DNA from 3 places in the Clostridium sp. CM042 genome. Region 1 is predicted to be linked to each of the others. Evidence: predicted binding sites of a transcription regulator. Region 1 holds the regulator's gene; each other region holds the start of a gene.
What was found. The regulator NrdR, encoded in region 1, represses ribonucleotide reductase genes. The targets are predictions, from matches to a motif close to CACNANATNTNGTG.
Positions count from the first base shown of each region.

Region 2: the regulator NrdR is predicted to act here: its motif matches at 7,731-7,744, upstream of ACWJJ7_RS07970 (vitamin B12-dependent ribonucleotide reductase).
Region 3: the regulator NrdR is predicted to act here: its motif matches at 6,282-6,295, upstream of nrdD (anaerobic ribonucleoside-triphosphate reductase).

Region 1 is NZ_CM143646.1:715,948-726,266, forward strand. It holds gene ACWJJ7_RS03395 (IS3 family transposase) at 1-691, shown strand, start outside; gene pnpS (two-component system histidine kinase PnpS) at 749-2,452, opposite strand; gene ACWJJ7_RS03405 (response regulator) at 2,455-3,150, opposite strand; gene nrdR (transcriptional regulator NrdR) at 3,411-3,866, opposite strand; gene ACWJJ7_RS03415 (YlmC/YmxH family sporulation protein) at 3,927-4,187, opposite strand; gene sigE (RNA polymerase sporulation sigma factor SigE) at 4,427-5,134, opposite strand; gene spoIIGA (sigma-E processing peptidase SpoIIGA) at 5,189-5,995, opposite strand; gene ftsZ (cell division protein FtsZ) at 6,281-7,372, opposite strand; gene ftsA (cell division protein FtsA) at 7,388-8,641, opposite strand; gene ACWJJ7_RS03440 (type IV pilus twitching motility protein PilT) at 9,018-10,073, opposite strand; gene sigK (RNA polymerase sporulation sigma factor SigK) at 10,319-10,319, opposite strand, start outside.
Region 2 is NZ_CM143646.1:1,675,439-1,685,757, forward strand. It holds gene ACWJJ7_RS07935 (NAD(+) synthase) at 1-1,403, shown strand, start outside; gene ACWJJ7_RS07940 (YaaR family protein) at 1,473-1,895, opposite strand; gene ACWJJ7_RS07945 (chromate transporter) at 2,203-2,721, shown strand; gene ACWJJ7_RS07950 (chromate transporter) at 2,722-3,246, shown strand; gene ACWJJ7_RS07955 (cation-translocating P-type ATPase) at 3,291-5,954, shown strand; gene ACWJJ7_RS07960 (CvfB family protein) at 6,022-6,861, opposite strand; gene ACWJJ7_RS07965 (gamma carbonic anhydrase family protein) at 7,042-7,560, opposite strand; gene ACWJJ7_RS07970 (vitamin B12-dependent ribonucleotide reductase) at 7,909-10,319, shown strand, end outside.
Region 3 is NZ_CM143646.1:2,300,948-2,311,266, reverse strand. It holds gene rnmV (ribonuclease M5) at 1-73, shown strand, start outside; gene rsmA (16S rRNA (adenine(1518)-N(6)/adenine(1519)-N(6))-dimethyltransferase RsmA) at 54-890, shown strand; gene ACWJJ7_RS10915 (DUF7922 domain-containing protein) at 968-2,461, shown strand; gene ACWJJ7_RS10910 (hypothetical protein) at 2,573-3,157, shown strand; gene ACWJJ7_RS10905 (prolipoprotein diacylglyceryl transferase) at 3,404-4,162, shown strand; gene ACWJJ7_RS10900 (hypothetical protein) at 4,193-5,026, shown strand; gene ACWJJ7_RS10895 (hypothetical protein) at 5,228-5,407, opposite strand; gene ACWJJ7_RS10890 (cold-shock protein) at 5,632-5,832, opposite strand; gene nrdD (anaerobic ribonucleoside-triphosphate reductase) at 6,313-8,421, shown strand; gene nrdG (anaerobic ribonucleoside-triphosphate reductase activating protein) at 8,516-9,016, shown strand; gene ACWJJ7_RS10875 (MBL fold metallo-hydrolase) at 9,104-9,739, opposite strand; gene ACWJJ7_RS10870 (type I glutamate--ammonia ligase) at 9,907-10,319, opposite strand, start outside.

The DNA.
Region 1 (10,319 bases):
GGGTTCACGTTCTATTAAGATGGTACTCGAGCAAGAGTTCAATTTAATTATTAATAGAAAATGTATTCAAAGAATTATGCGTAAATATAATATCAAATGTCCAATTAGGAAAGCAAATCCTTATCGTAGGATGATGAAAGCAACTCGAGAACATACTGTTGTACCAAATCTTTTAAATAGAAAATTCAAACAGGACATAGCTGGAAAGGTTTTGTTAACGGATATCACTTATATGCCATATGGAGCTTCTTGTATGGCTTATTTATCAACAATTAAAGATGCTTCTACAAACGAAATACTTTCATACCACCTGTCTAAGCGCATTACATTAGATATTGCAACGGAAACGATTGAAAGATTAATTAGACGTCATAAGAAATTATTGACTTCAGAATCGTTTATACATTCTGATCAAGGGGCTCATTATACCAGTCCCAAATTTCAAAAACTACTTAAAAAATATAAACTTGGACAGTCAATGTCTAGAAGAGGAAACTGTTGGGACAATGCCCCACAAGAATCATTTTTTGGTCATATGAAGGATGAGATTGACTATAAAAGTTGTGATACATTTACTGATTTACAGAATCTAATTGATAATTATATGGATTATTATAACAACTATAGATATCAATGGGGATTAAAAAAGTTGACTCCTGTACAATACAGAAATCAACTTTTAGTTGCATAGTCTTTTTTAAATGTCCTTGACATAGGATCCATTTTAAATAACGCGATAGCTTTATTTTTATTTAACGTACGGAATTTCAACTATAAATTTACTACCTAATCCTAGCTGACTTTCCACATATATTTTTCCATTTAATTTAAGTACTATATGCTTAACAATAGCAAGTCCTAATCCTGTGCCACCTTTTGATCTAGAACGAGCCTTATCCACTCTGTAAAACCTCTCAAATATGCGTGGAATTTGTTCTTTAGCTATTCCAAACCCAGTGTCCTTAACCCATAGAATGCATCTATCATCTTTGCTCTCCATTCCAATACTAACACTATCTCCTGTTTCTGAGTAGTTTATTGCATTATCTACTAAGTTAATTAACATTTGTTTAAACCTATCAGCATCACCTATTATTGCTTTTACGTCCTGCTGCTCAACTGATAACTGGATTCCTTTTAATTCTGCTATGTTTTTCATTAAGTTGTAGACATCTTCTACAATTTTATTAATGTCAATTTTTTCATTTTTAATTTCCTTTTGTTGTTCTATATGTGAAAGTGTTAAAATATCTGTACTTAATCTAGTTAATCTTTCAGCTTCTTCATTGATTATATTTAAAAATTTTTCCTTTGTGTCAGCATCATCAACATATTTTAGAGTTTCTGCAAACCCTTTAATAGATGTTAAAGGTGTTTTAAGTTCATGAGAAACATTAGCAACGAATTGTGTTCTCATATTTTCCAATTGTTTCACTTCTGTAATATCTTGAACAACTGCCACAGTGCCTATATGTTCGCTTCTGTTAATTATATCTGTAGTTTTTATTCTAAGCTCTCTTTCTTGTGGCCAAACTATCTTTATTTCTTTATAATCATTATCACTTTGGTGGAAGATATTTTCTAATTCAAAATCCCTTATATTATCCAGGAGATTTTGTCCTATAATATCTTTAGTAATTCCAAATGTTTTTTTAGCATATGGATTAATCATTATAACTTTATTTTTTCTATCTACAGCAATGACTCCACTATCCATACTTTGCAAAATAGCCTCTAGCCTGTTTTGCTTGTCTGTAACTTCATTCAATGTAGACTCTAGTTTATCCGCCATCTCATTAAAATTCTTAGCTAGTTGTCCTATTTCACCATCTGATAATATCCTAGCTCTTCTATGAAATTCGCCCTTACTAATTCTTGAAGTAATAAAAATCAAGTCGGTAATTGGTTTTACTATAATATGGGATAGTTTTAGAGAAAACCAAATTGACATTATTGCTGAAAAAATTATGGCTAAGATGTAAAGCTTAAAATATTTACTACCTAATCCATTTACAATTTCAAGAGGCATAGAACTTCTAATAATAAATCCATCACCAAAAGTAGTTGCAAAATACATCATATTATGATCAGTAGATTTACTATATCTCACTGTAAATCCACTGCCACTTTTTCTTGCGTCTATTATTTCTTGCCTATCATTATGGTTATCCATAGTTTCCCCGCTTACATTTGAATCATAAATAACTTTACCATTCTTATCAACGTAGGTAACTCTTAGCTGCGAACTTTCTAAGTTCTCCATAAAAAATTTCTTAGGGTCTCTTAAATTATTACTTTGCAATAATCTAATAATCATATTGTTATTCATTTGAAGCTTCCCTTTTAAATTCTGCTGGTATTCATAATTAAAAATAGACGTGAATAATGCAGTTACTACCACAAATATAAAAATCACAGTGCTTAACAAATATATAAGTAATTTTTTTTTCATAATTACTCTCCAAAATTAAATCTATATCCTATGCCCCTAATAGTCTGGATATACATTGGATTTTTATCATCTTCTTCGATTTTTTGCCTTAAATGTCTTATATGAACGTCAACAGTTCTTGTTTCTCCTAAGTATTCATAACCCCATATTTTATCTAATAAAAAGTCTCTAGTCATAACTCTTCCTTTATTCTTTATCAAGATTTCCAGTAGTTCGAATTCCTTTAATGTTAAATCAATTTTGATTTCACCTTTAATAACCTCGTGCTTACCAAAATCAATATTCAAATTTCCAACACTAAAAGACTTTTCAACTGCTTGCATATTGATTCTTCTAAGTATAGCTTTGATTCTTGCTACTAACTCCCTTACTGAGAATGGCTTTGTAATATAATCGTCTGCCCCTAGCTCAAGTCCTACTATTTTATCTATTTCTTCTGCTTTTGCTGTTATCATTATTATTGGCATATTTGACATAGTTGAATCTTTTCTAATTTCCTTACACACATCTAAGCCATCCATTCCAGGTAACATTAAATCTAGTAACATCAATTGCGGCAATTGTTCTTTAGCAAGTTTTATAGCATCTATACCATTGTCAGCACACATAACTTTATAACCATTCTTCTCCAAATTAAATTTGATTAACTCTTGTATATGTTCCTCATCATCCACCACTAATATTTTTTCTTCAGCCATGTTAATCCCTCCATATTCCAGCGTTAGTTTATTGTTTTTAATAAACAATAATACATTTTCTTTTGTTTATTATTATTAGTCTTAATATTACTATAAATATCTTCACTAGTAAACTGTTCTATTACTTACCTGCTAGTTTCATAGCATCAGTCTCCAATATGTGCCCCCATGTACCCCTAATATATTTAGCTCTTCAGCCATAATTTTCTCGTAGTTTTAAAAAAATTATAATTTCTAAAAAAAAATGCCTAAAGGCATTTTCATTCCTTAGACATTAATTTTCTTATCTCTTCCATGAATGTATTAATATCTTTGAATTGCCTATAAACTGAAGCAAACCTCACATAAGATACCTCATCTACATTTTTTAATATGCTCATAATGATTTCTCCTATATAATCAGATTTCACTTCTGTAAGCATTTCATTATTTAACTGTTTTTCTACTTCATCACAAATAGCTTCAATTTGTTTTCTTGATACCGGTCTCTTTTGGCATGCCTTCATAAGACCATTTAATATTTTCGTTCTATCAAAATATTCTCTATTAAAATCTTTCTTTATTACTAAGATAGGTACATCTTCCACTTTTTCATATGTAGTATATCGCTTAAAACAACTTAGACACTCTCTTCTTCTTCTAGTTGCAATATTATCATCTGTTGATCTAGAGTCAACTACTTTACTTTCTTCACAGCTGCAATATGGACATTTCAATGGCCTTCACGTCCTTTTCATAGTATAGTTAGCAAATATACTAACATTATACACTTTTTCCTATTCGTTTTCCATATTTACATCACTACCATCTACAAGGATAACATCCACCCCAATTTTCTTTACTTTTTCCCAAGGTATCTCAACACTATTATTTTTATTGAACCAAGATGACTTTTGGGTTGGCATTAGGATTGAAATAATTCTATATTCTTCACAATCAACTTTTAAATCTTTGATATATCCCATTTTTGAGCCTGAATTTATATCTATAATTTCCATCTGTCTTAAATTATTTATTGCAAACATTAAACTTTCCATTTTATTCACCCCCACTAAGTTTTCGTAAAACCGGTTTTTAAAACAGCTAGTCACTATTCAATTCTATTTTTAGAGTCCTAGCACTTTATATTATTCATATTCATAAGTTATTAAAAATATTATTTATAATTAGAACATTTCTTTATTTATTTCATTTTGACTAATATTTAATTTTGAAATAAGAGCTTTTATAGTTGGTTTCTAAAATATAATTATAAAAAGGGTCCTACTGGAGGCCCCTACACCATTTTATTAATTTCTTTTTGTAATCTTTTTATTATTCTTTTTTCAAGCCTTGAGATATAAGATTGTGATATTCCGAGTATATCAGCCACTTCCTTTTGTGTTTTTTCTATGGTTCCGTTTAAGCCAAATCTTAATTGAACAATTTCTTTTTCTCTTGAATTTAAACGTTGCATAGCAAGCCAAAGCAATTGTTTATCTACATCCTCTTCAATAATATTGTAAACCACATCGTTGTCCGTTCCAATAATGTCTGAGAGTAACAATTCATTACCGTCCCAATCAACATTTAGGGGCTCGTAAAGAGAAATTTCTGTTTTAATTTTACTATTTCGCCTAAGATACATTAAAATTTCATTCTCAATACATCTTGAAGCATATGTAGCTAGCTTAATGTTCTTTTCAGGATCAAAAGTATTAACTGCTTTTATAAGCCCTATGGTTCCTACAGAAATTAAATCTTCAACATTTAAACCTGTATTCTCAAACTTCCTTGCTATATATACTACCAGTCTTAAATTTCTTTCAATTAAGGTAGCTCTCACCTGCTTATCTCCTGTATCTAATTTAACTACTAACTCATACTCTTCATCTTTAGTTAAAGGAGGTGGTAATGCATCATTCCCTCCTATATAAAACAAATTGTTTGAAAATATTTTGAATTTAGCAAATAACTTGTTTAACATCACTTTAAAATTGAACATAATTTCCTCCCCATCTCTATTATTAGCACATAGTAATCATTTCTATTAACCCTACTAACTAAGTATACCTCTAGACATAAGAGCGTTATAGTCATTATCTTTGCTTAATTTATACTCACAAAAGGCTATAATTACATCTCTTGTTTCAATATTTTTTTTATCAATATGAATATTAATATACTGTGGTTTAAACCCTATGAGTCTTCCGTTAGTTCCATTCACTACATTATAAGGAATAAAATAGGTATTATTTTTTTCTAGCAAAATTTCGCTTAAAATATCCCGTTCAACAATTAATACAGGTAAATTGGTAGCAGGTTCACGAAGCTCATTTCCAGTATCTAAAAATGCCTTAATAGTTTTTTTATAGCTTTTATTTATTATATCAACAGTGTATATAAGTGTTGATATTTTTTTTCTATCCTTAATAAAAATCATGATCCTGTATATCAATATATAAATTATCATTACTGAAAGCATTAATTTTTCGTAAGGAAAATTTATTATGATTATATCAAATGACATATCTTTACTATTATTCATTTGTATAAATAAACACATTCCGGCTAAAAGTATTGAATATAATATAAATATTAAAGAAGCCTTAATATTAAATAAAATATTTTTTTCTCTAAAAACAATTAAAATCATTACAACGGGTACTAATATTTTAAAAGGTAAATATGTTAGATATTTGAGCTTTGGATACACTACTGTTAAAACATATAAGCTACCTACAAAGCTTGATACACACATCCACATAAACTTTACTCTTTTTCTTAATATTTGAACTGTAACATGCAATATGAATAGATTAACTATAAAATTCACTAATATAAGGACATCTATATATACTATCACTTGCTCTTCCTCCTTTAAAAATATTATATAACTTATTCAATCAAAATTTTGTCATTTTTTACAACATTTTTTTATTTTTATTCTTCTATAAAACATCATTTTTTCCCATATTATGTTAAAAGTTACAAAATAAAAAAGGACCATTACCTATAAATTCGCTACGTTAACTATCACCTCTAAAACGGCATTAAGTTAACGCAGTGAATTTGCATAGACATTATGTCCTATTAGCAATTAAAATTGCCCTAAACGCAAATAAAGTGCCAAAAGGCACTTTACTATTTATTACTTGCTTTGTCTTCTTAAAAAAGCTGGAATTTCTAAATCAGAATCTCCATACTCTTTAGTATATGCAACTTCTTCAATAGGATTAACTGGTTCTTTTACTTTAGGCTTTGGCACAGTTTTATTTTGCACAACTTTATCACTTTCAAAACCGGTTGCAATAACTGTTATTCTTATTTCATCTTTTAGGTCTTCATCTATAACTGCACCAAATATAATATTAGCATCTGGATCAGCTGCTCCTTGTACAATTTCCGCAGCTTCATTTATTTCAAGTAAACCTAAGTCCATTCCACCAGTAATATTTAAAAGTACCCCTGTAGCACCGACTATAGAAGTTTCTAGTAACGGGCTTGAAATAGCTTGTTTTGCTGCCTCTTGAGATCTATTATCACCAGCGGCTCTACCAACACCCATATGTGCAAGACCTTTAGCAAGCATAATTGTTCTCACATCTGCAAAATCCAAATTTACAAGACCGGGTATAGTAATCAAATCAGATATACCTTGTATACCTTGTCTTAAAACATCATCTGCCATTTTGAAAGAATCCATCAATGTAGTTTTCTTATCTACCATTGTTAATAATCTTTCATTTGGTATTGTTACTAAAGTATCTACTACTTCTTTAAGAGTTTTTATTCCGATTTCAGCATTAATCATCCTTTTTCTGCCTTCAAAAGGGAATGGTTTTGTTACAACTCCTACAGTAAGTATTCCCATGGATTTAGCGATTTCTGCAACTACAGGTGCAGCTCCAGTACCTGTACCGCCTCCCATACCTGCAGTAATAAATACCATATCCGCTCCTTTTATTGCTTGAGAAATTTCTTCTTTACTTTCTTCTGCTGCTTTCATACCTATTTCTGGATTAGCACCTGCTCCTAGCCCCTTAGTTAGCTTATCACCAATTTGAATTTTTTGAACTGCATGAGAAAGAATTAAAGCTTGTTTATCCGTATTTATAGCTATAAACTCCACGTTTTTGAGTCCTTCTATAATCATTCTGTTTATAGCATTGTTTCCTCCGCCTCCACACCCAATTACTTTAATTTGAGCAAATTCCTGAACATCAACATCAAAATCTAGCACAACACTACCTCCTCTTTAGAAAAAATCTGCAAAAAAACCTTTTATTTTTGATGCAAATCCTTTTTCCACTTTTATATTTTTGTTTTTTGACCATTTGTTATCATATGAATGTTCATCTGACTCTTCCAATGAACTATTACTAGTTTTAATATTATTAACAGCTTGAAGCACTATACCTACTGCTGTAACATATATAGGACTAGCTGCTCCTACATACTCTGGTGAACCTATTCTCACTGACTTATCGAGTATATCTTTACTTAGTTCATTAGTGCCCCTAAATAAAGCGATACCTCCACCAACTATTACTACTCCAGAAGTTTCTTTATAAAATCCGCTATTCACTAAGTTTCTTTTAATTAAATGTAATAACTCATCTACTCTAGCATAAATTATATCAACTAATAAATTATTATCAATTTCCATTAAATTATCATAAGAATCTTTGACTCTAATTTTCTCAACGCTTTCTCCTTTTTCTTTAATTAAGCTTCCATATTTAAGCTTTAATCTTTCACCTTCGCTAAAAGGAACTTTAAGACAAACTGAGATATCATTGGTTATGTTATCTCCACCTAATTGAATAATAGAAGTATGTTTTAATTTTCCACTCTTGTAAATAGAAATATCAATAGTTTGTGCTCCAACATCAACTAGTGCTATGCCCATGTCTTTTTCTTCTTTTCGTAATACAGACTCTGATATAGCTGATGGTTGAAGTACTATACCATTAACTTTAATTCCAGCTCGCTTCAAACTTTTCAATAAATTACTAACTACTGTAGATTGTGCCATGACTACTTGTCCTTCAACTTCGAGCCTTACACCACTCATTCCTATAGGGTCTTTGATATTATCATATCCATCAACAATATATTGTTCGGGCTCAACGCCTACTATTTCTTTATCGGGCGGAACTGAGATGAGTTTAGCTGCTTCAATTACCCTGTCCACGTCACTCTGTTTGATTTCTCTGTCTTCAGAAGATATCGCAATCATACCTGTATTTCTTACTAATTCACAAATCCCTCCAGGTAAAGATATATACCCTTCATTGATTTGTGTATCTGTCATACGCTCTAATTGTGTAATACATTTTTTTATAGCTTCAGCTGTACTATCAATATCTATTACAACTGATTTATTTAAACCACTACATACAACTGATGTAATGCCTATAATCTGAAGTTTTCCATTACTACTGATTTTACCAACTGATCCACATATTTTTGATGATCCTAAATCAATTCCTACTATTTGTTCATTCATTAAGTTTATCCCCCCTCATAAGAGAAACCTTAAGTGTATATATTCAACAAAAAAATAAATTTTCCTTTTAATTTAAATATTTTTTTTAAATATTTATTATAAATTTAAATATAATCAAAATTAATTTCATTTTATTGTATATTTGCGGATATATATAAACTTAATTTCAAATTAGTAAACTACATTATATTAATGATGTTAAAAAGCTAACTTGTTCTTCAAGACTAATTATAATAGCAAAATATAGAAAAAGCAATATCATATTGTTAAGTAAATTAACCAAATAGTATATAATTTGGTTAATTTTACATTGAATTAAAAATAAAGCTGAAAGCTATACTTTATCTATGCTTTTAGCTTATTTTAAAATTATTTACTAAAGTGATAGCATTCTTACAATCATCTCATTGTCGACTGAGTAAGTAATTGCTTCTTCTTTAGATATAATACCTTTTTTATATAACTCTGCGATTGACATGTCCATAGTTTTCATACCATATTTCCCTCCAGTTTGAACACAAGACTGTAATTGATGTGTCTTGCCTTCGCGAATAAGGTTTTGAATTGCTGGAGTTGATATCATTACCTCAAGCGCCGCTACTCTCCCTCTTCCACTTATCTTAGGTATTAATTGTTGAGAGACTATCCCCTGCATTACCGCAGATAATTGAACTTTAATTTGTTGCTGCTGATATGGAGGAAATACATCAACTATTCTATCTACTGTTTTTGCTGCACCTATAGTATGTAGCGTAGAGAAAACCAAATGTCCAGTTTCAGCTGCAGTAATAGCAATAGAAATCGTTTCAAGATCTCGCATTTCACCTACTAATATAACATCTGGATCTTCTCTAAGAATAGCCCTTAAGGCATTTTTATAATTTTTACTGTCTTTTCCGATTTCTCTTTGATTAATAATGGATTTGTTATGTTTGTGTAAATATTCAATAGGGTCCTCGAGTGTTATAATATTACATGCTCTAGTAGAATTAATTTCATTAACCATAGCAGCGAGAGTTGTACTTTTACCACTACCTGTAGGACCGGTCACTAAAACTAGCCCTCTTTGCTTTGTGGTAAGAACCCTAACAACATCTGGAAGCTCAAGCTGTTCAATAGTAGGTATTTTTAATGCAACTACTCTAATAGCTATAGTATCGCTTCCCCTTTGTTTATAAACATTAACTCTAAATCTTCCAAGGCCGTAAATAGAGTAAGAAGTATCAATTTCTCCATTTTGACAATATTCTTCATAAGAATTTTCTAAAATTTCTCTTGAGTATTTTTCAGTGTCTGCTGGAGTTAATTTATCTTTCCCTGTTTGCATTAAATCACCATTGACTCTAATGATTGGCACTGATCCCACTGTAAGGTGTAAATCTGATGCATTTTGTTCTGTTGTCTTTTTTAGTAATTCACTAAGAGGTATCATTATTAGTCCTCCTGTTCTTTTAATGGAGCTTCCAAATATATATGCCAAATTGAGTTCTAAATTTTAGAATCTTCTTGTCACTTAAAATTTTTGCTCCATTTTCATCACCTAGCTGCCGATATTTTATTTTCTCAGATAAATAATTTAAATCCATTCTTTCCCGAAATGTTTTGTATCTTTAACTAAAATTGTTTAAGATGCTTTATTTTCCTAACGGTGTACATTTTATAATTATACCATAGTTGT
Region 2 (10,319 bases), 960 kb from region 1:
AAGATCTTTGGGTAACCATTCCTCCAAGTAGCTATTTAGCCCTTCAAGGCGCAAATATAATTGCTAATCTATCTGCATCTAATGAATTAGTTAGCAAAGCTGATTATAGAAAATCATTAGTTTCATCTCAGAGCGCAAGATGTATGTGTTCTTATTTATATGCATCCTCTGGTGTTTTTGAATCCTCTACAGATTTACTTTTCAGTGGCCATCTTTTAATAAGCGAAAATGGTTTAATATTAAAAGAAAATAATAGATTTCAAAGAGAAAATGAAATTGTTACTTCAATTATTGATATAGATAAATTAAACAGTGAAAGATTAAAAAATACCAGTTTTAGAAATAGTATTTCTATATGTCCTTTTGAAGCATGCGAAATTGCTTTTGAATTTGGAAGTGCAGATTATGGCGTTTTTGATAGAAATATTGATAAGCATCCTTTTGTTCCTTCTAATTTATATCAACGTGAAATACGTTGCAAGGAAATATTTAATATCCAATCCTCAGCCCTTGCTAAAAGATTCTCATATACTGGCCTTAACAAAGCTATTGTTGGGATTTCTGGTGGGCTTGATTCAACTTTAGCACTACTCGTTATAGTTAAAACCTTCGACATGCTAAAAATACCAAGAAAAAATATTGTTGCTATAACTATGCCTGGTTTTGGAACTACAGATAGGACCTATATGAATGCAATAAACCTATGTAAGAATTTAGGAACAGAACTTAGAGAAATTAACATAGTAGATGCATGTCTGAAGCATTTTAAAGACATAGATCATCCAGTGGAAAAACATGATATAACTTATGAAAATGTTCAAGCAAGAGAAAGAACTCAAATTCTTATGGATATTGCTAATAAGGAAGGTGGACTATTAATAGGTACTGGAGATTTATCAGAACTCGCCTTAGGCTGGTGCACATATAATGGTGATCATATGTCTATGTATTCCGTAAACTGCTCACTCCCTAAGACTTTGGTGAGATATTTAGTTAAATATGTAGCAGATAAAGAAGCTTCAAAGGAAGTAACAGACATTCTTTTAGATATCCTTAACACTCCTATAAGTCCTGAACTTCTACCCAAAGATAAGTTTGGTCAAATAACTCAAAAAACTGAAGACATAGTAGGACCATATGAACTACATGACTTTTTCCTTTATTATTTTATGAAGCAAGGTACTTCGCCAAGTAAAATATTATTTTTAGCTAAAGAAGCCTTCAAATCTGATTACTGCGAAAAAGATATACGCAAATGGCTAGATAAATTTATAAAAAGATTCTTTACTCAACAATTTAAGCGTTCCGCTCTACCAGACGGTCCAAAAGTAGGAACTATAAGTGTATCCCCAAGAGGAGATCTTAGAATGCCGTCAGATGCTAGTTTTAATTCTTTCCTTTAGACTTTTCAAAAAAAGTACATGTATTTTGTGAAGTTTATAGAACAAACTTTACACCATATGTGTATTTTTTTATTTATATATATCTACAATTAATCCTGAAATTTCATCAATAGTGTTTGCAATATCCAAATTTTCTTTTTCTTGATTCAACAACATTTGCGTAAGTTCTTCTAGTTTAACGTCTACAGTATCTACCGTTATGAAATATTGCGTTTGCCAAAAGCTAATATCCTTTTTAACCTCATACATGTGTTGCAAAACAGAATCCAAGTATTCTCTAATTAAATTTTTATACGCTTTTACATCTGAAAAACATTTTGTAATACTTAATCTATTTCCTTTCTTTTTTATGACATCCATCATATCTCTTAGCTGCTGCTCTGAGTTTTGCTGCCTAGCAAAACTAAAATTTTGTGAAAAATCTTTTTTACTAGATACAGTTTTTTTATCAGATGTGACAGTTGACTTTCTTCTAGCTCTTGATATTTCCATATTTTTTTTTCACCCCCTAATTTGTCAATATTAATATTATAAAAGTTTTCATGTCTTTCTTTTATTCTTATATATATTATATCGAACTTTCCACAAAAAAATATACACAAAAGAAAATTAATTCTTGTCACTTATGAGGATTTAATTCTATTTGATTATATATTTGCCAATTTTTTTTTATAATAGTATACTTATATGGTAAATATTATAGATTATAAGTATATGTTTATACTTTTAAGGACATTTCTGTTGATATAACCAAAAATTCAAACTATTTGAGGTGAGAAAAACGAAAAGATTACTGAATATGTTTTGGACTTTCTTTAAAATAGGAGCTTTTACCTTTGGCGGAGGTTATGCAATGATACCACTCATTGAGACTGAAGTTGTAAGTAAAAAACATTGGCTTTCAAAAGAAGATTTCATGGATATAATTGTTATTTCCCAAACCTTTCCTGGAGCTTTAGCAGTTAATAGTAGTATATTTATTGGTTATAGAATTAGCGGCCTACTTGGCGCTATCATTGGGCTTCTAGGTGTGATTTTACCTTCATTTTTCATAATATTATGCATTGCCGTTTTCTTTATGCAATTTAGAAGTTATTATTATGTTGATTTAGTTTTCAAAGGCATCTCTGCTGCAGTACCAGTTCTTATACTCATAGCTGTAGTAAGCTTATCCAAATCTTTAAAGAAAAGCTATGTAAATCTTATTATAATTTTAATTTCTCTGGTAAGTATATTATTTTTTAATGTGCATCCTGTTATAGTTATACTTTTATCTGGTTTGTACGGGATTATATTTCTTGGAAAGAAGGTGAAGTAAATGTCTATTTTAATTAAAATTTACCTATCCTTCTTTAAAATAGGTGCCTTTAGCTTTGGTGGAGGCTATGCTATGCTTCCACTTATCAAAAGAGAAATTGTATCCACTAATAATTGGATTACCTTTAAAGAGTTTGTTGATATTATTGGTATATCACAAATGACTCCGGGACCTATAGCAATAAATTCAGCTACTTTTGTAGGTTATAAAGTTTCTGGAGTACTCGGTGCTATTTCTGCAACCCTAGGTGTAGTTTCATTTTCTTTTATCTTAGTTTCCATAGCTAATCACTATATTTTAAAATTTAAGGAATCCTATATAATGAAGGCTGCACTATCCGGTATGAGGCCTGCACTAATTGGCCTTATAATCTCTGTATTCTTATCCATGGGAAGGGAATCATATAAAGATATTAAAAGTATAATAATTGGAATTATAATTTTAGGAATATTATTAACTAATAAACTCCATCCAATTTTAGTAATAATAATTTCAGGGATATTAGGTATTGTATTTTATTTTTAATAAATTAAACTGTAACAACATACACTATAGTCGAGGTGGTATTCATGTTTTTTAACAAACCTATAGATGAAGTACTAAAAGAATTAGATTCCAATCCAATAACAGGACTTTCCCAAAAAGAAACAGAACTAAAAAGAGAAAAATTCGGACTAAATCAGTTAGAAACTAAAAAGCCTAAAACTCTAATATCTATGTTTTTTTCTCAATTAAATGATATTTTAATTTACATTTTAATTGCAGCTGCCGTAATTTCTGCCCTCCTTGGTGAAACAAGTGATGCAATTATAATTGCTATTGTAATTGTTATTAATGCTACAGTAGGAATTATTCAAGAGTCAAAAGCTGAAAAAGCTCTTGATGCATTAAAAAAATTATCTACGCCCAAGGCTGTAGTTAGACGCGATGGACAGTTGAAAGAAATTCCATCGCAGGAAGTTGTGCCTGGCGATATTATAATTATTGACGCAGGAAGATATGTTCCTTGCGATTTACGCCTTATTGAAACTGCTAATTTAAAAATTGAAGAATCTACACTTACAGGAGAGTCTGTGCCAGTAGATAAAGATGCTTCCCTAGTCTTAACTGGCGATAATATCCCACTAGGTGATCAAAAGAATATGCTCTTCATGTCTACACTCGCAACTTATGGTAGAGGTATAGGCATCGCTGTATCTACTGGAATGAATACTCAAATAGGTAAAATTGCTAAAATGTTAGATGAAAAAGTAGACGACCAGACCCCCTTACAAAAAAAACTGGCTGAACTTGGCAAGTACCTAGGAATAGGCGCCCTACTCATATGTGCTCTTATGTTTATAGTAGGCGTTCTTCAAAAAAGAGATATTTTTGAAATGTTACTTACGTCGATCAGTTTAGCTGTTGCTGCGATACCTGAGGGTCTTCCTGCTATAGTCACTATAGTACTTGCTATGGGTGTTCAAAAAATGATAAAAAAGAATGCCATTGTACGTAAATTACCCGCAGTTGAAACTTTAGGTTCAGTAAACATTATATGTTCAGACAAGACAGGAACATTAACTCAAAATAAAATGACTGTAACAAAATTCTATGCAGATGGTCTCTTAGGCAATATAGACACTTTAAACATTAATGACAATGAGCATAAGCTCTTACTTGAAAATCTTATTTTATGTAATGATGCTACGTACTCTGAAAGTTCAAAAACTGGTGACCCCACTGAAATTGCTTTACTAGTAGCTGGGGTAAACTACAATATATTTAAAGACGACTTAGAAAAAAACCATAAAAGAATTGATGAGATTCCTTTTGAATCAGATAGAAAATTAATGACTACTGTAAATAAATATGAAAATGAATATTACGTAATGACAAAAGGGGCTATTGATAATCTGTTAAAACTATGTACTAAAGCCTGTATTAAAGGCAATATAATAGAAATTACTCCAGTCATAAAAAAAGAGATATTAGATGTGTCTAATAAAATGTCTGATGATGCTTTAAGAGTTCTAGGTGCAGCTTATAAAATTCTTCCAACTTCTCATGTGGATATTGATTCTTTAGAAAGTAATTTAATACTTATTGGCATGGTAGGTATGATAGATCCACCTAGACTGGAAGTTAAGGATTCTATTTCTGAGTGTACGAATTCCGGAATAAAAACTGTAATGATAACCGGGGACCATCAAAACACAGCTTTTGCTATAGCCAAAGACCTTAATATTACTAAAGATTCTCTAGCAGTTATGTCTGGCTCTGAGCTTGATAAACTTTCGGATGTTGAACTAAGTAGTAAAATTGATAATATAAGGGTATTCGCAAGAGTGTCCCCAGAACATAAAGTAAAAATTATAAAGGCTCTTAAATCCAAAGGAAACATTGTATCAATGACCGGTGATGGAGTAAATGACGCACCATCTTTGAAAATGGCAGATATAGGTGTAGCCATGGGTATAACTGGTACTGATGTATCTAAAGGTGCTGCTGATATGATATTAATAGACGATAACTTTTCAACAATTGTTTCTGCTATAAAGGAAGGAAGAAACATATTCACGAATATCAAGAAAACTGTAGTATTTCTTATTTCCTGCAATGCTGGAGAAATTATAGCGTTATTTCTTGCAATACTTTTAGGTTGGGCATCGCCACTTAGACCTATCCATATATTGTGGGTTAACTTAATTACAGATACGCTTCCAGCTTTAGCTTTAGGTGTAGATCCTGGTGACCCTGACGTAATGAAATATAAACCACGTAACCAAAATGATAGTTTATTTAAAGGTGCAACATTAAGTTTACTTCTTAACGGATTGTTAATCGGTGTAGTAACTTTAACAGCATTCATAGTAGGTGCAAAATATTATAGTGGAACAACTAATTTATTCCCACTATTCCCTAAAAACATTTCACAAGATGCTTTAAGGCATGCGCAAACTATGGCCTTTGTAGTACTTAGTGTTTCTCAGCTTGTTCATTCTTTAAATATGAGAAATGAAAAAAAATCCATATTCCAAATAGGTTTATTTTCAAACAAATATTTAATTGGGGCTATAGTTCTTGGTATACTGCTACAAGATTTGATAATAACTATTCCACCTCTAGCAAATGCTTTTAGTGTTCATGCTTTAAGTTTAGCAGATTGGGGTATCGTTACTATTCTAGCCTTAATGCCATTACTCTTTAATGAAATCACAAAAATATTTAAACGTAGCTCATCTAATGTATAAGTCACATTAAATAGTAAAAGGCTGATGAATTAATTCATCAGCCTTTTACTATTTTATAAAAATCTAATTATTTCAATTTAGTACCTTCTTCATCTTGAACAATTAGGTTACTTTTCATAAGGCCACCCAATGCCCTTTTAAAGGCGTTTTTGCTGGTTTTAAATGTTTTCTTTATATCATCTGGAGAACTTTTATCATTATATGGCATAAAGCCATCGTAACTCTTTAAATATTCTAATATTTGTTCCTCAACTACATCTCTTTCTTCTAGTCTTGGCTTTCTTGCTGTTACGTCCATTTTGCCATCTTCATAATATTTTTTCACTCGTACACTTAGTCTATCTCCTGGAATTATACTCGTATAATTCTCATTTCTTAGAATAACCGCTCTATAAATATCATCAATAGCTATCATTACGGTACCATTAGTCTGAATTCCGTATACTGTTCCTTCCACTTCATCATCAATATCATATGAATCTGTATCATATAAATATTTATCAATAAAAGTAGTGGCCGCTATTCTTCCAGTCTTATCTAAATATATATAGAAAAGATATTTTTTACCTGTTTCTAATTTGTAATTTTCTTCCTTAAAAGGAACTAATACGTCTCTTTCTAACCCGATTTGTACAAAACTCCCTATTGTAGTCATGTCAATTACCTTAAGGTAAGCTAAATCACCAACCTTTGCAAGAGGTTTTTTCAAAGTTGAAATTAACCTATCACTTGAGTCTCTATATACGAAGGCTTCAACTTCATCATCAATATTAAGTGCTCTACCTAAAGTGCTTTTCATTGGCAATAATATGTCATCACTAGTGTTTTCTGTCTCAGCGCCCAAATAGTACCCAAATTCTGCTCGTCGTACTACTTTTAAATTATTAAATTCTCCTATGTTTATCATTTACTATCTCCTACCTTTTTTAAACTTTTGACCAATCTATATATTTGTTAAATTTATCAACATATTGTACTGAATATTTTCTATGAACATATATTTATATTTCTGCTCATCCGTTATCTTTCCTATTCCATTTAATCTTATCATTTTTTGCACTCCATAACAATCTAAATTAAGGTATGATTATTCATTTATTTGTTTTGTACTATATTTCATTGAAAGCTCTACATAATGCTGAGCTGATTTTTTTAATCCTTCTTTTTCTTCTGTAGTTAGTTCACGAATGACCTTTGCCGGCACTCCCATACAAAGAACCCCGGTGGGTATTTTCTTGCCTTGAGTGACTAAGCTACCAGCGCCGATTATAGTATACTCCCCTATTTCAGCTCCATTTAGTATAGTGCTTCCCATTCCAATTAGAGTATAACTTGAAACTTTACAACCATGTATTATAGCATTATGTCCTATAGTTACATAATCTCCAATATTAACTGAAAATTCATCATCATTATGTACTGTACAATTGTCTTGAATATTTGTATATGCACCTATAGACAAAGAATTCAAATCACCTCTTAATACAGCTCCAAACCAAATGTTACTGTACTCTCCTATAGATACATTTCCTATAACGTCTGCACTGCTAGCAATATAAGAATGTTTATGTACATTAGGTATTTTTCCATTAAATTGATGTATCATAATTTCATCATCACCTCTTCCAAAATAATAAATAATATATATATATTTATTATACCCCTTTTTTATATAAATTTGCCGTTTATTCGTCATATTGTTGGTTAATATTTAATGTTGATTTTCATTTGATTTTATTATATAATACCATCTGTAGTAATAAACTTTTCTCAAATTACTACATATGGTATTACACTATTTTAACACATAATATTAAACTAGATAATCAAGAAAATTTTTTAGTGTAGTAATATAGACCATACAGAAGTATGTTTTACATAATTTAGATTTAATCTTAATTATTATGCAACTAATAGGAGGTGAATATACTAGCTTTTTAAGCTAGTATTAATTATGGCGGAGATAAAAAATTTAATCAAAAGATTTTACACAACGGAATTAGAAAAAGATAAAACTATTACTGTTTTTGATTTATTTAAATGGAAAAAGGTAAATGTTTTTTTAAAAGACCATAAAACTAATAAAGTACTTCTAGATATGAAGGATTTAGAATTTCCAGAGCATTACTCACAAAATTCTTGCGATATTATTGCTTCAAAATATTTCAGGAAATCTGGTGTTAATAATAAACAAGGTTATGAAGATAGTATGAAAATGGTAGCTCATAGGCTTGTTAATTTTTGGTGTGAATCCTTGACTGATGAGACCATTATTAAATCTCAAGAGGAAAAAAGCATTATTTATGATGAATTAATATATGCATTTTTAAATCAAATGTTTGCACCAAATTCTCCTCAATGGTTTAATACAGGCCTTAACCTATCCTATGGTATAAAAGGCGAATCCTTAAATAATTTTTATTATGATGAAAAAGAAAAGATGCTAGTTAAAAGCGAAGATGCTTATACAAGGACTCAAGCTTCAGCTTGTTTCATTCTCTCAATCCAAGATAAACTACTTGGCAATCATTCAATCTCTGAGCAGTATGTAACAGAGACTAAATTATTTAAAGGTGGCTCTGGCACCGGAACTAACTTCTCCTCCATAAGAGGTATAGGTGAAAGATTATCTAGTGGTGGTGTTTCATCAGGTCTTATGAGCTTTTTAAGAGGACTTGACAGAAATGCTGGAGCTATAAAATCTGGTGGAACTACAAGACGTGCTGCTAAGATGTTATGCCTTGATATCAATCATCCTGAAATAATGGAGTTTATGACTTGGAAAGCTAAAGAAGAAGATAAAGTACGTGCTCTTACTAAAATGGGTTATGATGGTAGCTTTGAAGGAGAGGCTTATGAGACTGTGTCTGGCCAAAACGGAAACAACTCCATAAGATTCTCAGATGAATTTATGATGAAAGTTGATACCTTATCAAAAAGTCCTAATCAGACTATTACTCTTAAAGGAAGATGTGATTCCTCAGTTGATGAAGAAATAAGTGTTAAGAAGCTATGGGATACCTTTAACAACGCTGCTTGGCAATGCGCTGACCCGGCTCCCCAGTTTGATGACACCTTTAATGCATGGCATACTTGCCCTGGTGGAGAAGATGGAGTAGTTAATGCTAAACATAATAGAATTAATTCGACTAATCCTTGTGGAGAATATGCTTTTTTAGATGATACATCTTGTAATTTAGCTTCTATTAATATTTATAAATTTTATGATGCTTTGACTAAGAAATTTGATGTAGATGGATATGTCCATCTAATAGGACTTACTCAATTAGTCCTTGAATCCTCCATTCATTGGGGCCAGTTTCCAACTGAAGATATAGCAAGGAAAAGTTATTTATTTAGAACCACAGGCCTTGGGCTTTCAAATTTAGCTTCTTTATTTATGGTAATGGGCTATGCCTATGACTCAGAAGATGCTAGAAATATAGCTGCATCTCTTAGTGGAATAATGACTGCACAGGCTTATTATGTTTCATCACTACTTGCAAAAGAACTAGCCCCTTTTGAAAAATATGAAATCAACAAAAAATATATGCAAATAGTTATAAGAAATCATGCAAGAGCTGCTGGAGCTCTAAATAGTAAATACGAACATTTAAATTATGATCCTATAAAAGTTAACCATGATATTTTAAGTAATGATTCCCTAGGGAATATAAGTGAAACCTTAAAAAACTGTTGGTCAAAAGTACTAAGCAGTGGTGAAAAATATGGTTTTAGAAATGCTCAAGTTACAGTTTTAGCTCCTACTGGTACTATTTCTTTTGCAATGGATTGTGGTGCAACCTCAGTAGAGCCATATTTTAGCCATTTTATTTATAAAAAATTATCTGGTGGTGGATTTATGACCATCGTAAACCCTGTAATTAAAGATTCATTGGATAATCTTGGATATTCCGAAATTGAAACAAATGATATTCTTGATTATATTCTAAGAAAAGAAAAGGTTGATGAAAACGGCTTTGAATATGAAAAAATTATTGATGGGAAAATCGAGGGTGCTCCCCATTTAAAGGTAGAACATTTGCCTATATTCGATACAGCAAACAAATGTGGTAGTGGAAAAAGATATATTTCATTTATGGGACATGTTCTCATGATGGCAGCAATAACGCCTTTGATATCAGGTTCTATATCAAAGACTGTAAATTTACCTAAAAATGCTACTATAGGAGACTTTAAAGAAGTAATATTAACTTCTTGGAGGCTAGGCGTGAAAGGAATCTCCTTATATAGAGATGGTTCAAAGGCAAGTCAACCTTTAAACACTACTTTATCTGTTGATAAAGAACTGTTACTTGAGGATTTATCATATGATGATCTTTTAAAGAAAGCAAAGTCATTACA
Region 3 (10,319 bases), 1.6 Mb from region 1:
TATAAAAGAAGAATTTATAAATGCTGTACAAAAAATAAACAAGGAGATGAATTATGGCAGATTTGACGATTAGTGAGGTTAGCAAAAAATATGAATTTAGGTTCAAAAAAGGATTAGGTCAAAATTTTTTAATAGATGATTCTGTGCTAGATGATGTTGTAGATGGGGCAGAAGTTAATGAAGAAGATTTTATTATCGAAATAGGACCAGGATTTGGAACATTAACTAGAGCACTTTTAAGGAGAGCTAAAAGAGTTTGTGCTATAGAACTAGACGAAAAACTTTTGCCGATTTTGCAAGATGAACTAAAAGAGTTCGATAATTTTGAACTTATACATAATGATGCTTTAAAAGTCGATTTTAATGAACTGATTAAAGATGAAAAATCTGTGAAATTAGTTGCTAATTTACCATACTATTTAACGACACCAATAATTGTTAACTTACTTACTGGGGGTTATAATTTTAAATCTTTAACTATAATGATACAAAAGGAAGTTGCACAGAGGATAGATTCGGAGCCAAATTGCAAAGCTTATGGAGCCTTTTCAATATTAGTTCAGTACTACTGTAACACGAAAATACTTCGGCTCGTGCCGCCTTCAGCGTTTTTGCCGGAGCCTAAAGTAGAATCTATGGTTATAAGATTAGATAGATTAAAAGAGCCTAAAGTTAAGGTGAAGGATGAAGATTTATTCTTTTCTATAGTAAGAAAATCTTTTAATATGAGAAGAAAAATTTTATGGAATTCTGTTAAAGATATAGGAATTCCTAAAGAAGATTTACTGAAATGTTTTGAAAGAGCAAACATTGATCCTAAGAGGAGAGGCGAGACTTTATCACTGCAAGAGTTTGCAACGCTTTCGGATGAAATAGGACTTGTAAAATAAATTTCCATATAGTGTTCATTTTTTATAATATATTTCATATATTATAATGAATAAGTTTTATATGGAGGTAAATGCAGGTGACACCTAAAAAAAATTATAGTAGGTACTTTATTATATTACAAGAAGATGAAAAAGGCTATTCATTAGAAGCTGATAAGATTCCATCTGGATATGCAAAGCTTGAAATGAAAAACAGTAAATGTAAGGTTTCATACTACGTGCAAAACCTAAGGAAGGAAAAACAACCTTATTACATGATTTTAATATGTGGTAAAAAAGATGTAAACAAAATTATAAAAGTTGGCAAATTGAACATAGACGATCACGGTAGGGTAGATATTTCACATGAATATGATATGGATAATATAGCAGATACTGGTATTTCTGCTGAGAGAATTATTGGGGCTGCAATTGTAAAATTCTTAGATATCAATGTGATTTCAATAATGAGCGGATTTTCAACAACAGACAAACCAAATGAGTGGAAAAACTATAAACTAGCGGAGAGTAATAAGGAAAAGAAGGAAACTAGAACAGATGATATAAGCAATGAATTTGATGAATATGAAAAAAGTATTGAATTAATTAAAGTGAAAAGTGATGAAGTAGTTAAACATTTAGAGGTTCAGGAGAATGTAGATGAAGTAGCGGATAAAAAAGAAGATACAACGAAAAGAGTTAATATCGAAGAGGTTGGACCTTTAAAAACTCAAGTAATTGTAGATAAACAAGCTGACAAAGAGGTAGATACTAGGCAAAAGGTTATTGCTGAAAATGTTGAACCGATAGAAGAACAAAAGAATGTAAATGAAGAAGATACAAAGGAAAGAGTTAATATCGAAAAGGTTGGACCTTTAAAAACTCAAGTAACTGTAGATAAACAAGCTGACAAAGAGGTAGATACTAGGCAAAAGGTTATTGCTGAAAATGTTGAACCGATAGAAGAACAAAAGAATGTAAATGAAGAAGATATTAAGAAAAGGGTTAATATCGAAGATGGTGAGATTTCAGACAAATTAGAGGAAAAAATTGAAGTTAAGAAACCTGAAGATGTTTTGGATGTAAATAGAGATATGAATAAAAAACAACATAAAGAAGATAAAAAAGATGAGTGTAATTATAAGGAGAAAAATTCTTGTAAAGGGGAATATCCTAAAGGCGATATGGGAGGATTCTTCAAGGCGGTAGCGCAAGATTTTGATGAAGTACCTGATTTTTCTAATGAAATTAAATGGTGCAAATGGTATAAAGTACCTGTAAGAAACTTAGAGAATATGTATGATTTGAGTGACTATAACAAATATTCAATAGCATATTACCCTATGATTTCTTATTATCCGTATATTAGAAACTATAAATCATTTATGCTAGGATATAAATGTGACTCAAGTGGGAAAATGAAATATATTGTTTATGGAATACCTGGAAGCAGAGCTAAAGCTCATCAACCCTATGGAGGAAAAACTGGTTTTGTAAGTTGGATTTCAGATAAAGAAAATGATGAAATGGGATATTGGCTGATGTTTTATGATTTTAAAAACTCTACAATTGTTGTACCTTTAAAAAAATAATATATGTAAAATTAAATGTGTGGCTAAATAATTTAGTCGCACATTTAATTTTTTAATATTCTTTTAACGTGTATCATATAGTATATTAATATTAATATGTGGAGGGGTACGTTGAAGGTTATACTTATAAACAGAAAAAAAGTTGGAATTATAGTAATAATCCTCGGACTGATGATCACGCTTTTGGGGATATCAAAACAATTTGATGACAAGTTAAAAACTACTATTCTTGTGGAGAATAATATTAAGTTGCTTAATGATTATACAGCTATAGACGGAAAGGTAAGTTATAAATTGCCGGTTGGATGGACAACTAAAGAAAAAAAATTTTCTGGTAGTGAGATTATGTATCATAATGATTTTCAATCAAAGGATGCAGTGATTCATGGCTTTGTAGAAGTTTGGAAAGGTAAACAGGACTTAAAAGCATTTTTAGGTAATAGCAAAGAGATATCACAGGAGCAAAATGCGATTAGAAATTATAAAATAGATGACACTATTATAAATGGCAAGAAAACATACTTAGTGAAATACTTAATTAATGTAACTGGTGATAATTGGTACAAGGCCTATGAATATTTTATTGATGATGGAAAAGAGTTTTATAGAGTTTCATTTTTCACTAGGGATGTTAATTTTAAAGAAACTTATGGAGCTATTTTTGAAAGTATAGTTGAGACTTTAAAAGTTCAATAAGGTGGCTTAGACATTTATCCAAATGTAGTATAAAATTAATTAGAGTTGCTTAAAACTTTTTAAAGTATTATAATTTATTTAATGATATTTAAAAGATAGTCCATTACTATATTGCACCACCGCAGGTGATGGTTTAACGAGTTATGAGCTAAGAGGAGCAATCATGCTTCTCTTAGTATTTTATTGTGCTAATCAGCTTAAATAAAGCGAATAAAAGGGTGATGAATTTTAATAGGGAGGATAGAAATGAAACCAGTATTATTTGAGTTTTATTTTGTCAAAATTTACGGTTATGGATTAATGATAACGATAGGGATTATTGCAGCACTTTTTTTATTATCATATAGAGGCAAGAAAAAACAGTATAGTGAAGATAATATTTGGGATATGGCTATATTAGTAATCATTTGTGGGATAATAGGCGGAAAGGTAATGTACATAATAACAGACATTAAGTACATAATAGGGCACCCCTTAGTATTAAAAAATATTGGGAATGGTTTTGTTATTTATGGAGCTATTCTGGGGGGCATATTAGCAGTACATTTATATAGTAAGAAAAAAGATTGGAATACACTTAGTGTGTTAGACTTAGCAATTCCAAGTCTTCCTTTGGCACAAGGATTTGGTAGGATAGGGTGTTTTCTAGCTGGATGTTGCTACGGTAGGGTTACATCGCTACCAATAGGAATAGAATTCCATAATTCACTATTTGCGCCTGAGAATGTGCATATTCATCCAACGCAAATTTATTCTTCGGTGTTTGATTTTATTTTAGCATTTTTTTTACTTTGGTATGATAGACGCGAAAGAAAGAATGGAAGATTATTTTCTCTTTATCTTATTGTATATAGCATAGGTAGATTTTTAATAGAATATTTAAGAGATGACCCTAGAGGCAGTGTATCTATATTCTCCACATCTCAATTCATTAGTCTATTTATTGTAATTATTGGAATTCTAATATTTAATTTTAAAAGAATAAAAGAAACTTTGTGGAAATAATATTTGAGGAATTAGCTAGGGGGATAACAAATGATTAAAAATAAAAACAAGCTCATTATATTTTGCTTTATAATTATATCTTCATTTATATTTACTGGATGTAAAAGCTTTAATGAAATTAAAGTAAAGCTTGGAGTGAAAAATGTTGATTTTGAGTACATTAATCAGGGAAGAATTAAAAAAATAATAATACAAAGTACTAGAGATAAAAGCTTTAGATTTGTGGTTACGGATGAGATAGCTATAAAAGATTTGTATGAAATTTTATCTTCAGCTAAGGAAGTTAATGAAAAATCAACACTAGAGGCTGATTATATTTTTGAAATGTATGAAGGTGTCGATAAAGTCCATAAATTTAGTTATATAGCGGGACTTGATAAAAAAGATGGAGCTAATTTATATAGTGCAGATAAAAGTTATATTGTATCTAAAAGGATCGACAATGATATCATAGAAAACTTTTGGAATATTAGAAAGCCTATAGATTTTGAAACTGTATATTATGATTCGATTTTAAAGGTATTAGATAAGTATATAAAGGATGATGATAAAAGCAAAAAAATACTTGTCGATATAAATGAAGATAATGAAGTAGCTAAATTTATACTATCAACTGATTTAGAATCATTTAAAAGTAAGCTGTTAAATGATTTTAATGCACTATTAGTAAAAGATAAAAATACAGGATATGATAAGTTAATAAGTGTTAAAACGGAAGGATACAAAGCAACTATATACAAATCCTCTGTGACTATTAAGAATAAATCAAATGAGAACGAAAAAAAATATTACGTAGTAGCGAAATATGATAAAGGGGTATGGAAGAGTGAAACTTTTGAAGATAAAAAACCTAATGGATTTTAATAATATTCCAAAAAATAATAAAAAACTGTATTTGTAGAATAAATACAGTTTTTTATTATTAAAAATTTTGTTAAATCATCTTCTGTTAAGTGACTCTAATGACTTCAGAAGGAGATTTATACTCCCGCTTAAGTTTTTTCTTTGTTATAGACTGTGTCCAACCCTCTTATAGAAGAGCGAGACTTTCCTTCAGAAATGTCGTTAAAGAAAATTTATCATTGTATCGTTAAGCATATTAGTAGGAGCATCAATATTTAAATCGATAGTATCTCCTATTTTTGAATTTTTAGGTAAACGAGAAACACTTACGTTTATACTAGTCCCATTTAAAAAATTTATAAAAGCATCAGTATTGCTCATATCTATTATTTTTCCAAACATTATAAAAACATCCTTTCATAATATATAAACTATATTTATAATAGTTTTAGCAAAGAATACTATTATATTCATGAAAGTGATAATATTTTTATGAATAATATAAAATAAAATAGATTTGCGTGCGAGATATTATGGCTTATATTATTAATAAACTAAAACCACCTATCACAAAGTGATAGGTGGTTTATCTATAATTAATGATATATTATAGATTAGATTTTGAATTATAATCTAGTAACGTTTGAAGCTTGAGGGCCTCTAGCGCCAGTAGTTATTTCGAATTGAACTTGTTGTCCTTCTTCTAAAGATTTATATCCGTCTCCTTGAATAGCTGAAAAATGTACGAATACATCTTCTTCTCCTTCTACGGATAAGAAACCAAACCCTTTTTCTGAATTAAACCATTTAACTGTACCTGTTTTCATATAACTTTCCTCCTGAATAAAAAAATTTGTAACATTTGTAACATAACTATTATAATACTACACTTTGGTGGATTTTTAAATAGTTTTTTGAAAAAAATAATATTATTTATGTATTTATACTATTTTTTTACTGAAACATATTTATACACAGTTTATTTTATAAAAATATCTTCACCTACAACACTTTATTATTTATAATAGTTTTTAATTTAAATTGTATATATATAGTTTGGCTTTTAATATATTTTTTATACTATTTTATTTTTAAAGTTTTTAGCAGGAGGATATTATCAAAATTCAGTGGATAGGTTAACTAATTATGTTAATAAGGTGATAACTATAAAAAATCAAAGGATATCGAGGTAACTAAAAATTAATTGCCTGTATTATATGATAGAAGTTAATTTACAAATTGATATAAATTTTTTACTAGAGTATAATAAGCAAAGTACAAGATATTGTGTTCGGGAGGTTCGAAATATGCTACATGTTGCCAAAAGAGATGGACGAGAGGTTCAATTCAATTCAATAAAAATTACAAATGCCATAAAGGGAGCGATGGATGAGATCGCTTTTAATTTAAAAGAAAGTGAAGTTATAGAGCTAACTCAAAAGGTCATAGAAAAAATTGAGGATTTGGAGAAACAGCAACTAACTGTTGAAGAAATACAGAATATTGTTGAAGGTACACTTTTAGAAAATGGTCATAAGGCTATTGGAGTAGCTTTTTCTAATTATAGACGCGAACGTAACAAGATTAGAGCAATAAAATCAGACCTTATGAAAGCTATAGAAAAAATAGGAGTAGAGACAGATAGAGATAATGCTAATGTGGGTAATAACTTTAGTTCTAAGTTACTTAGAATTGCTAGTGAATCTAACAAATGGCATAATTTATCTATGATGCCTAAGCATTTAGCAAAAGTACATGAAAATGGTGACGTATATTACCATGATCTAGATAGTTATAATTTAACTGTGAATTGTTTGCATATACCAACAAGAGAAGTTTTAGAAAGAGGATTTAATACGGGATACGGATATATAAGAAAAGCAAAAAGGATAGAGTCTGCAGCAGAACTTTCATGCATTTTACTTCAATCAACGCAGAATGATATGTTTGGAGGTCAATCACATCCGGATTTTGACAATGACATGGCAGCATTCATAGAATATACAAGGCAAGAAATTAGACAAGAAATTAGAGAGCTTGGTGTAGATGAGGACAAAATTTGCGAATTTGCGGAACGTAAATTAAGAAGAGCTGTAGAACAATCTATGCAAGGTATAGTATATAACCTAAATACAATGCATAGCAGAGCGGGGTCACAAGTACCTTTTAGTTCAATGAATATTGGAATACCAGAATCTAAAGATGCAGCACTCGTATGTGAAATATTTTTAATTGAATACGAAAAAGGACTTGGAAAAGGAGAACAACCTGTATTTCCAAACATAATTTTTAGAGTTAAAAAAGGTGTCAATAGAGAAAAGACCGATCCATATCACTACTTATATAAGCTTGCTTGTCGCGTTGCTAGTAGGAGAATGAATCCTACCTTTATGAATTTGGATTCTGATTTTAATAAATTTTACTATGATCAAGGGATTACGCCGGCTACTATGGGATGTCGTACTTATGTTTGTTCTAATGTAAATGGAGAGGCAGGAACAAAAGGGAGAGGAAATATTGCTCCAGTAACTTTAAATCTTCCTAGACTTGGTATATTAGCTAAGGAAGACGTAGATAAGTTTTATAAATTACTTGATAGTAAGTTAGAACTTTCTAGAGAAGCACTTATGCATAGATATGATGTGTTAAAAAAATTAAGGGTTAAGGATTTACCTTTTGTAGCAGGTCAAGGTCTTATGGTAGGTAGTGAAGGGTTATCGCCTGAGGATTCCATAGAACCTATTTTAAAGAATGGATCATGGTGTATTGGTTTCATAGGGCTTGCAGAAACGTTAGTAGCCCTAACTGGAAAACATCATGGAGAATGCGAGGACACCAGAAAATTAGGGGTTGAAATAATATCCTATATAAGAAAGTATACTGACAAGCTAATAGAGGAAACTAAGCTTAATTGGAGTACTTATGCTACGCCGGCTGAAGGATTAAGTGGTAGATTTATACTTCAAGACAAGGCTGTATTTGGTGAAATTCAAGGGGTTACTGATAAAGAATATTATACGAATAGTTATCATATTCCAGTAGGGTATTCAATATCAATTAAGGAAAAAATAGATATTGAAGCGCCTTATCATAAATTATGCAATGGTGGACATATTAGTTATATAGAACTTGACGATTATCCAACAGAAGAAATTATAATGGACATATTAGATTATGCATATAAGCAAACGAACATTAGTTATATGGGCATAAATTTCCATATAAGATATTGTAAAGACTGTGGAACATATCTCCAAAGTGGAGCGCATAAATGCAGCGAATGTGGAAGTCATAATATACAAGGGATTTCAAGAGTAACAGGTTACTTAAGTTTGGATGAGAGATTTGGTAGTGGGAAGACAGCAGAGAGAGCAGATAGAATATCTCATACTGCGGGTCATGCATCTACATATTAAAAATAAACTAAGTACGATAAAAATAATGGTCAATTGTATTAAGCAATTGCCCATTATTTTCATGTTGCTTATTTTATAAAAGGTGAGGGATTGAATGAAACTTCAAATAGGTGGGTTTTTAGACAATTCATTAGTTAATGGAGACGGACTTAGATCTGTAATTTTTGTGTCTGGCTGCATGCATAACTGTGAAAGTTGCCAAAATGAGTTTATGCAAGATTTTAATTATGGGGAGTCTACTTCAATAGATGATATTGCGCAAAAAATAAAGAATAATATTCCCATAATAAAAGGGGTTACCTTTTCAGGAGGAGAACCTTTTGAGAGTGCGGTAGCTTTATCGAAATTGTCAGAGAAATTAAGGGTCCAGGGATTAAATATTTGGTGTTATAGTGGATACACTTTTGAAGAGCTAATACATATCGGAGATAGCGATAAACTAAGGCTACTAAGCTGTATTGACATACTTATTGATGGTAAATTTGATAAAGAATTAAAGGTAGGCGCTAGTAAGTATACTGGATCCTCTAATCAGAGAATCATTGATGTTCAAAAAAGTATTTTAGAAAATCAAATTGTATTATGGAATAAATAAATATAAAATTCATTATTAATAATTTGATCCAATGTGAAATTAAAAAGGAAAGTCCACCACTTATTTTTAAATGGTGGGCTTTTCTTTCTAAATATAGTTTAATATTTTGACAGACATGGATTCTTTTATTTCATCATTAATAACTAAAGTATTACTATCTATTTTTGAGGCGTTTTTCATATACATAAGAAATGTTTCTACTCCCTCTAATGGAAGCGATAGTCGTGAAGTTTTATAGTGCATAGGTATAACTATTTTGGGGGTCATTTTTTTAGTAACTTCCGACGCTTTCTTGCCATCAATTGTATAATTACCCCCTACTGGGATAAACAATATATCTACATCTCCAATGGAGGCCATATCATCATTTGAAAGAGTGTGGCCTAGATCTCCTAAGTGACATAAGGAATACCCGTCCATTCTAAAAGTGAATATTATATTATCGCCACGTTTTGCACCTTTATTTTTGTCGTGATAAGAAGGGGTACCTTTTATAGGTATATCATGTGAAGTGGACATACCAATTTTATCTATAATTTCATAATTACCCTTTAGCTCTTTGATATAATTATGATCAAAATGTTGATGACTTATAGTTACAATATCTGGACTACCTTTATAAATATCATACCCCGCAGTATTGTCAAATGGATCTGTTAAAAGCTTCACACCTTTTGAATCTTCCAAAAGAAAGCATGAATGACCTAACCAAGTTATTTTCATGTAAATTCTCCTTTTGTTAAATCTTTTCTCTTTGTTATGGTATGTAACTCCCACTTATAGAAGTGGGAGACTTTCCTTCTGAAATGTCGTTAAAATTAATATATTGTGTAGTAAAAGAATATTTTATACGTTGTTTATAATTCGTAATATATAATTTTGTTTTTTTATTAAATATCTAACAAATTCTTTTTATAGTTAGAATAATAAAGCCTGAGCTCTTCCATTTGTGCATCTAATTGTATTTGTAATGATGAAAGTTCCTCATAGTTTTCAAGTTTAGAAGCTTCTTTTATTTTAGTAAATAGGCTTTTCTTAGAATAAGTATCCTTCATAAGAGAATGTCTAAGATCATTAATTTTTTGCCAATTTGCTAAATCTAAATCTAAAGCCTTTTCAACAGTATGAATCATTTTAGATTTTCGAATTTCTTCTGCATAATTGTTTAATAATCTATTATTTATTTCAGTAACCCATCTAGTGGTTATTGCCATTTTAAAACTATTTATTATGCTAGTAGTAAATACATTGGAAGCTGTAAGGACCCTAACTTTTTCAGGATATTCTTCTAATGTACGAACAT